DNA from 2 places in the Streptomyces achromogenes genome. Region 2 is predicted to be linked to the other one. Evidence: predicted binding sites of a transcription regulator. Region 2 holds the regulator's gene; the other holds the start of a gene.

Region 1 (4,240 bases), 1.1 Mb from region 2:
TCGCCTACACCGACCCGCTGACCAACTGGGGCCATCTGATCGCGCTGGCGATAGGCGTCGCCCTCTGGCCGTGGGTCCGGCGCTGGGATCTGAGGGGCCGACCGGCCCGCCCTCGGCCCGCGGAGCCCCTCCCCGCGGCGTGAGCGCGCGCCTGTCCGGCTCGTGAGCGCCGGCCCCGCAACCGGGCGTCAACCGGACGGGGCCTGGCCGGGCAGGTTCCGGCCGGACATGTTCCGGCCGGGCGAGTTCCGGTCGGGCAGGTGCCGGTCGCAGGTGTTGGCCGCACAGGTGGCGGTCGGTCACGTTCCGGTCGGACGGGTGCCTGTGGGACAGGGCGCCGGCCGGACGGGTGGTGCCGGTCGGTCACGTTCCGGCCGGGCAGGGGGCGGACGGACGGGTGCCGGTCGGACGGAGTGCGGCCGGGCCCGCGCTCACCGGACCGGCCGGGCGGGTCTCAGTCGTTGAAGCGGACCGTGCCGTCCTCGCAGAGGGTGGGGTGGAGCTTCATGGGGCCGTACTCGTCCACGTCGGACGGGCGGGGCGGTTCGGGACCGTCGGGGCCCAGCCGGATCATCCGCTCGACGCGGCAGACGCGGAACCGGCGGCCCTCCACGCTCGCCTCGTCGGCCCGGCCGGCCGCCCTGAACGCCTCGGCGGCCCGCGCGTACAGGGCCTTCTTGCGCTCGTCGAAGCGGTAGAGCATCGCCCAGACGCGGGCCATCCCCTCGTACAGCGCGCGGCGCGCCTCGTGCGGGGTCGCGGCCAGCGAGCCGAACGGCGTCCAGTCCGTGCCCTCGAGCTCCGCCACCGAGAAGCCGACCGGCAGTCTGACCACGTCCGGGTGGGTCAGCGCCGCCCGTGCGGAGTCCTCGCGGACGTCGGCGGGGAAGCGGGCGCCCGTGTACGTGAAGTCGCGCAGTCCGAGCCGCAGCGCGCCCGCCATCGGCCCCTCGTCCCGGCCGGGGTCGAGGGCGAAGCCCACGTCCGGCGACGGCGCGGCGCCCGGGTCCTCCCAGGAGGCGCCCGGGACCTCCGGGTCGGTGGGCCGGGGCGGCTCCAGCCCCTCGTCGCCGGTCCGGGCGAACTCGTCGCCGCGCACCACCCGGTAGCGCACCCCCAGCGCCTCGACCTCGTCGGCGGGGGCCCGCTCCAGCAGGGCGACGGCACTCAGCAGCTCGCGCCGCACGGTCGGATCGCCGGCGCCGTCCTTCGCCTGGAACCAGAGGTGCGAGTTCAGCCCGTCCCGGGCCTGCTGGGGCATGCCGTCCACCACCGGCTTCAGCAGCCGCCAGCACGGCCCCTCGGCGGCCGGGTCCAGCGCGGCGACGCCGAAGACGGGACCGCGCAGCGCGATGTGCGGGTAGCGCCTGGAGGCCTCGACGGCGTCCGCCTCGGTCACCCAGGCGACGGGGTCGTCGCGGAGGACCAGCTCCGCGTGGAGGGCGTCGAGACGTCGCTTCCAGTCATCGGTCATACGCGCATTGTGGTCGGGGCGAAGGGGTGCTTCGGGGCGAATGCCGGAAGTGGGCGGGGTACGGGCAGGGGGCGCGGGGGGCGTGGCCCGTCGTGCGGCGGCACGGGGTGCGCCCCCTCGTCCGGCGGACGTCGCCTCCGTGCGTCCCCGTGAACTCCGCGCTCGCCGGCGACGACTCGACGCCCCGCGCCGAGGGCTCGTACAGTGCCCGCCCGCCACGCGCCCGGCACCCCCCGCCGGAGCAGTGATGATCGCCCACAGCGAACGGGACGGGTTCCGGGGAACATTCGGGGGCTCACGTGCATTGAGTCGGCATAGCTCAACTTGACTGCCGAAGGGGAGATCATGGCATCGACGTCCGCTCCGCTCACTCTGCCCGTGCTGCCTCTCGATGACGAGGTCGTGCTCCCCGGCATGGTGGTTCCGCTGGACCTCAACGACGCCGACGTACGCGCCGCGGTGGAGGCCGCCCAGGCCGCCGCCCGTTCAACACCGGGCAAGCCCCAGGTACTCCTGGTGCCGCGTATCGACGGCACGTACGCGAGCACCGGTGTGCTCGGCACGATCGAACAGGTCGGCCGGCTGGCCGACGGCGACCCGGGCGCGCTGATCCGCGGCCGCGGCCGCGTGAAGATCGGCGCCGGCACCACCGGGCCCGGCGCGGCGCTGTGGGTCGAGGGGACGAAGGCCGACCAGACCGTCCCCGAGCCGCTGCCCGGTCACGTCGCCGAACTGGTCAAGGAGTACAAGGCGCTCGCCACCGCCTGGCTGCGCAAGCGCGCCGCCTGGCAGGTCGTCGACCGGGTCCAGGCCATCGACGACGTCTCCGCGCTCGCCGACAACTCCGGCTACTCGCCGTTCCTCACCACCGAACAGAAGGTGGAGCTCCTGGAGACCACCGACCCGGTGGCCCGGCTGAAGCTCGCCACCCAGCAGCTGCGCGACCACCTCGCCGAACAGGACGTCGCCGAGACGATCGCCAAGGACGTCCAGGAGGGCGTCGACAAGCAGCAGCGCGAGTTCCTGCTGCGCCGCCAGCTGGAAGCCGTCCGCAAGGAGCTGCGCGAGCTCAACGGCGAGCAGGAGGGCGAGGAGTCCGACGACTACCGCGCCCGCGTCGAGGCCGCCGACCTTCCGGAGAAGGTCCGCGAGGCCGCCCTCAAGGAGGTCGACAAGCTGGAGCGGTCCAGCGACCAGTCGCCCGAGGGATCCTGGATCCGCACCTGGCTGGACACCGTCCTCGAACTGCCGTGGAACGAGCGAACCGAGGACCGGTACGACATCCAGGGCGCCAAGTCCGTCCTCGACGCCGAGCACGCGGGCCTGGAGGACGTGAAGGAGCGCATCACCGAGTACCTGGCGGTGCGCAAGCGCCGCGGCGAGCGCGGTCTGGGCGTGGTCGGCGGCCGGCGCGGCGGCGCCGTCCTGGCCCTCGTCGGCCCGCCCGGCGTCGGCAAGACGAGCCTCGGCGAGTCCGTCGCGCACGCCATGGGCCGCAAGTTCGTCCGCGTCGCCCTCGGCGGCGTCCGCGACGAGGCCGAGATCCGCGGCCACCGCCGTACCTACGTCGGCGCGCTGCCCGGCCGGATCGTGCGGGCGGTCAAGGAGGCCGGGTCGATGAACCCGGTGGTCCTCCTCGACGAGATCGACAAGGTCGGCTCCGACTTCCGGGGCGACCCGGCCGCCGCCCTCCTCGAAGTGCTCGACCCGGCGCAGAACCACACCTTCCGCGACCACTACCTGGAGGTCGAACTCGATCTGTCGGACGTGGTGTTCCTGGCCACCGCCAACGTGCTCGAGGCCATCCCGGAGGCGCTGCTCGACCGTATGGAGCTGGTCCGCCTGGACGGCTACACCGAGGACGAGAAGGTCGTCATCGCCCGCGACCACCTGCTCCCGCGCCAGCTGGAGCGGGCGGGCCTGGACAAGGACGAGGTCACCCTCGACGAGAGCGCCCTGCGCAAGCTCGCCGGCGAGTACACCCGCGAGGCGGGCGTGCGCACCCTGGAGCGGACCGTCGCGCGGCTGCTGCGCAAGGTCGCGGCCCAGCACGAACTGGGCGAGCGGAAGCTGCCGTTCACCATCCGTGACGAGGATCTGCGCGCCCTGATCGGCCGGCCGCACCACGTGCCCGAGTCCGCCCAGGACCCGGCCGAGCGCCGGACCGCCGTGCCCGGTGTCGCGACCGGTCTCGCGGTCACCGGCGCGGGCGGCGACGTCCTGTACGTCGAGGCGTCGCTGGCCGACCCGGAGACGGGCGCGGCGGGCCTGACCCTGACCGGTCAGCTCGGCGACGTGATGAAGGAGTCGGCGCAGATCGCCCTCAGCTTCCTGCGCAGCCACGGGGCCGAACTGGAGCTGCCGGTGGGCGACCTGAAGGACCGGGGCGTGCACATCCACTTCCCGGCCGGCGCGGTCCCCAAGGACGGCCCGAGCGCCGGCGTCACCATGACGACGGCCCTCGCGTCCCTGCTGTCGGGTCGGCTCGTCCGCACGGACGTGGCGATGACCGGCGAGGTGTCCCTCACCGGCCGGGTCCTGCCGATCGGCGGCGTGAAGCAGAAGCTGCTCGCCGCGCACCGGGCGGGCGTCACCACCGTGATCATCCCCAAGCGCAACGAGCCCGACCTGGACGACGTCCCCGCGGAGGTGCTGGACACGCTCGACGTCCACGCCGTCACGGACGTCCGCCAGGTGCTGGAGCTGGCGCTCGCGCCCGCCGCGAACGGTGCGACGCCGGAGGTTCCCGTGGCGGCGTGACGGACG
Region 2 (4,240 bases):
GGTCCCGCATGCGCACGCCGCGGCCGCGCAGCTCCAGCGCGCGGTGCAGGCCCTCCGACAGCTCGTGCTCACGCCGGATGCCGCCGGGCTGCACGGTGAGGACCTCGGTCGTGCACGCCTCGGTCGCCGCGTCGAGGGCGGCCTGGATGCGCGAGTCACCGTCCAGGACGCGGATCGCCGCACCCTCGCCGGCGCTCGTGCCGCGTGCGGGACCGCCCAGACCGGCGTACCACTCGAAGGCGGCGACCGCCGAGCCCATCCGCCGTTGACTGGCGCTCACCTCGTCGTAGACTCCGCGCAGCAGACGGGTCATGACCTCCTGCGGGGAGGTCGGCACCAGCCAGTCCATGTCGTCGGGGTCGGGATGCAGCAGGGCCAGCTCCAGGAGGCAGGGAACCGCCTCGGAGTCGGTGCGCGCCACCCGGCCGCGCCGTACGGCCCGGGAATACACGCGGTCCCCGGCCTCGCACAGCCGGTCGGCACCGTGTGGATGCTCCTGCGCCCCGTGCCTGGCCATCGCGCATCCCACCCCCGCCGTACGCCGCTTCCGGAGCGCAACTATGCGCGGCCCGGACCCGGTCCGCAACACGGCTCCTCCGGCCCGAGGCTGGAAAAACCACCCGTCTGTGCGATTTTCTCCCCGCCTCCTCCCCTCGCGTTGCAACAAGCTGACGGTGGTGCAGGACGGCCGTCCCGGTGCATCGTTGATTCCGCTTCCCCCCGGGTGCTCCGCACACGGGGGAGACGCAACCGACCCGGCCGGGCCACGGGGGAGTCCGGCCGGGCAGCCCGAGGGGGGCGACGACGGGGGTATGACGGGGGAACACGGACACCGGCCCGGCGCGGTAGGCGCCGGGCCGGTGGTCTTCGCTCCGGGGTCTTCTCTTCGGGGTCTTGCTCTCCGGGGTGTTCGCGAGGGCCCGCCTCGATCGGCTGGGGGACGGGCGTCGCACCGGCTGGGGGACGGACGTCGGCCGGCTGGAGACGGGCGTCGGCCGATGCCTCAGATCAGGTTGAGGGCCTCGCAGGCGGACTTGTACTTGGCGGTGCAGATGTCGGAGGCCTTGTAGATGCCGTCGGCGATGACGGTCTGCTGGATGTTCTTCTTCGTCAGCGCGACCACCGTGACCAGCTTGGCCGGAATGGCCTTGTCGGTTGGGCTGTCGACCGTGTCGCGGGTGAGCGCCTCGAACTGGAGGTCACGTCCCTGGACCTTGGCGACGGCGGCCTCCGCGGCGGCCTCGGCCATCGCCGGGTAGGGCTTGTAGACGCTCATGAACTGCTCACCGGTGATGATGCGCTGCACGGCGGGCAGTTCGGCGTCCTGGCCGGTGATCGGGGGCAGGTCGGTGTCCTTGACGCCCGCAGCCTCCAGGGCCTTGATGATGCCGCCGGCCATGGCGTCGTTGGCGGAGTAGACGCCGGCGATGTCGGACTTGCCGATGGCCGCGATCGCCTTGGTCATGTTGGACTGGGCGACCTCGGGGCTCCACTTGTCGGTGTCGTACGACTTCGCGATCGTGACCCGTCCGTTGATCTCGCTGAGCGCGCCCGCCTTGAACTGACCGGCGTTCGGGTCCGCGGGCGAACCGTTCACCATGACGATCTTGTCGGAGACGTTGGCGTTCGGGATGGCCTCCACGAGGCTGCGCCCCTGCACCTCGCCGACGAGCTCGTTGTCGAAGGAGACGTACGCGTCGATCGGGCCCTCGGCGAGGCGGTCGTAGGCGATGACCGGGATGTTCGCCTCCTTGGCCTTCTTCACCATGGGCGCGATCGCCTTCGCGTCGACGGCGTCCAGCAGGATGATGTCGACCTTGTCGTCGATCATCTTCTGCATCTGCCGGTCCTGGGTCTTCTCGTCCGAGGCGGCGTTGGCGTAGTCGGTCCGGCCCTGGTTCTCCGTGAGCGCCGCGACCTTCTTCTTGATGATCGGGTAGTCGAACTCCGCGTAACGGGTGTTCGTCTCCTCCGGCATCAGCACGCCCACCGTGATCGCGTTGCTCCGGGTCGGTGTCGCGCCGCCGGTCTTCTCCGAGGCCCCCAGCATCCCGCACCCGGCGAGGGAGAGGGACATCGCGGAGGCGACGACGGCTATGGCGATACGACGCATTTCGGGTGCTCACTTCATGTGCGTTCGGGGCGTTGCGGACCGGGGTGCGGCATTGGTGACCCGGGTATCTGAGAAGCCAACGCGGCGGCGACCGCCGTCGTCAAGCAGAACCACTTAACGAAGGAGCAACGTCACACTCCGCTCAGCGTGTGAAGACACATGGAGACGACGCGGAGGCCCTGAAAAGGTCTGACCGGACAAATCAGGCGAAGGGCGGTTCAAGGAACCATCGGCCGACGCGGGCCCGCAACGGGCCGATGTGTGCCGAGGACGAGCCGACGCGAGGAGACAACGAGCCGACGCGGGCCGAGAGAGCGGTCGCCGCACGAGGCCGGGGCCCGGAGGAAACACCTCCGGGCCCCGATCCGTGCCTCGTGCATCGCGCCTTGTCGCCCGCGCCCCGCGCATCGCGCCTCGTCGCCCGCGTTCCGCGCCCCGTTGCCCGCGCCCGGGCGGTGCTGCGGTGCGGTGCGTTCAGTCAGGCGTCGGATGCTGCCGCTTCGGCCGCCAGACCACCAGCGCGCTGGTCTGCTGCACCTCCTGGTACGGCACCAGGTCCCGCCGGTAGGAGGCGTGCACCGCTGCCTCCCGCTGCTGCATCGCCGCCGCCGCGCCGTCCAGCGCGGCCTCCAGCTCCGCGGCCCTGGCCTGGAGCGCGGCCACCTGGTTCTCCAGCTCGATGATCCGCTTGATGCCGGCCAGGTTGATGCCCTCGTCCTGCGACAACTGCTGGACGGTGCGCAGCAGTTCGATGTCGCGGGCCGAGTAGCGGCGGCCCCGGCCGGCGGTGCGGTCGGGGGAGACCAGGCCCAGACGGTCGTACTGACGCAGTGTCTGCGGGTGCAGGCCGGAGAGCTGGGCCGCCACCGAGATGACGTAGACCGGGGTCTCCTGAGTCAGTTCATACGGGTTACGACGACGGCCGTCCATCACTCTCAAGCTCCCTTCGCGGCCTCGAACAGCTCCGCCCGCGGATCCTCGCCCGCGGTCGCCTCGCGATACGCCTCCAGTGCGTCACGAGCCTTCCCCGACAGGTCCTTCGGGACACTCACCTCGACGGTGACCAGCAGGTCGCCGCGGGTGCCGTCCTTGCGGACCGCGCCCTTGCCGCGCGCCCGCATGGTACGGCCGTTGGGCGTGCCGGGCGGGAGTTTCAGGGTCAGCGACGGGCCGCCGAGCGTGGGCACCTTGACCTCGCCGCCGAGGGCCGCCTCGGTGAACGTCACCGGCACGGTCACCGTCAGGTTGTCGTCCTTGCGGCCGAACACCGGATGGGCGCCGACGTGGACGACGACGTAGAGGTCGCCCGACGGGCCGCCGCGCTCGCCCGGGGCGCCCTTGCCGCGCAGCCGGATGCGCTGGTTGTCCGTCACCCCCGCGGGGATGCGGACCTGCATGGTCCGCGACGACTTCGCGCGGCCGCTGCCCTTGCAGTCCAGGCAGGGGTGCTCGGCGATCAGGCCGCGGCCCTTGCAGTCGGGGCAGGGGTCGGTCAGCGAGAAGCCGCCGCCCGAGCCCCGGGCCACCTGGCCGGTGCCGACGCAGGTCGGGCACACGCGCGGTGTGCCGTTCTTGTCGCCGGTTCCCGAGCACGCCTTGCACGGGGACTGCGAGGACATCCGCAGCGGGACGGTCGCGCCCTCGATCGCCTCCGTGAAGGTGAGCGTGACCTCGGTGTCGATGTCCTGGCCGCGCCGGGGCTGGGTACGGGTCGTGCCCGCGCCGCCGCGGTTGAACAGGCCGCCGAACACGTCCCCGATGCCGCCGCCGAAGCCGCCCTGGGCGCCGCCGCCCTGGGCGCCGCCTCCGAAGAGGTCGCCCAGGTCGAAGTTGAAGGAGCCGCCCGCGCCCGGGCCCGGACGGAAGCCGCCGTTGCCGAAGAGGGCGCGTGCCTCGTCGTACTCCTTGCGCTTCTTGGGGTCGCCGAGGACGTCGTTCGCCTCGGAGATCTCCTTGAAGCGCTCCTCCGCCTTGACGTTGCCCTTGTTGGCGTCCGGGTGGTACTCGCGGGCGAGCTTCCGGTACGCCTTCTTGATCTCGGCCTCGGTGGCGTCCTTGGGGACGCCGAGGACCTTGTAGAAGTCCTTCTCGATGAAGTCCTTGGTGCTCATCCTCGACGTCCCTCCT

What was found. The regulator HspR, encoded in region 2, represses chaperone genes until heat shock. The targets are predictions, from matches to a motif close to TTGAGNNNNNNNNNCTCAA.
Region 1: a site for HspR is predicted at 1,779-1,797, ahead of lon (endopeptidase La). Genes of this name have one in related genera too.

The regions. Positions count from the first base shown of each region.
Region 1 covers NZ_JAUSYH010000001.1:5,850,953-5,855,192, forward strand. Annotated here, with positions in the region: gene QF032_RS26440 (rhomboid-like protein) at 1-143, shown strand, start outside; gene QF032_RS26445 (DUF5954 family protein) at 455-1,474, opposite strand; gene lon (endopeptidase La) at 1,820-4,234, shown strand.
Region 2 covers NZ_JAUSYH010000001.1:4,725,201-4,729,440, reverse strand. Annotated here, with positions in the region: partial or broken gene QF032_RS21255 (helix-turn-helix transcriptional regulator) at 1-517, opposite strand, end outside; gene QF032_RS21250 (sugar ABC transporter substrate-binding protein) at 1,004-2,113, opposite strand; gene QF032_RS21245 (heat shock protein transcriptional repressor HspR) at 2,588-3,043, opposite strand; gene dnaJ (molecular chaperone DnaJ) at 3,049-4,224, opposite strand.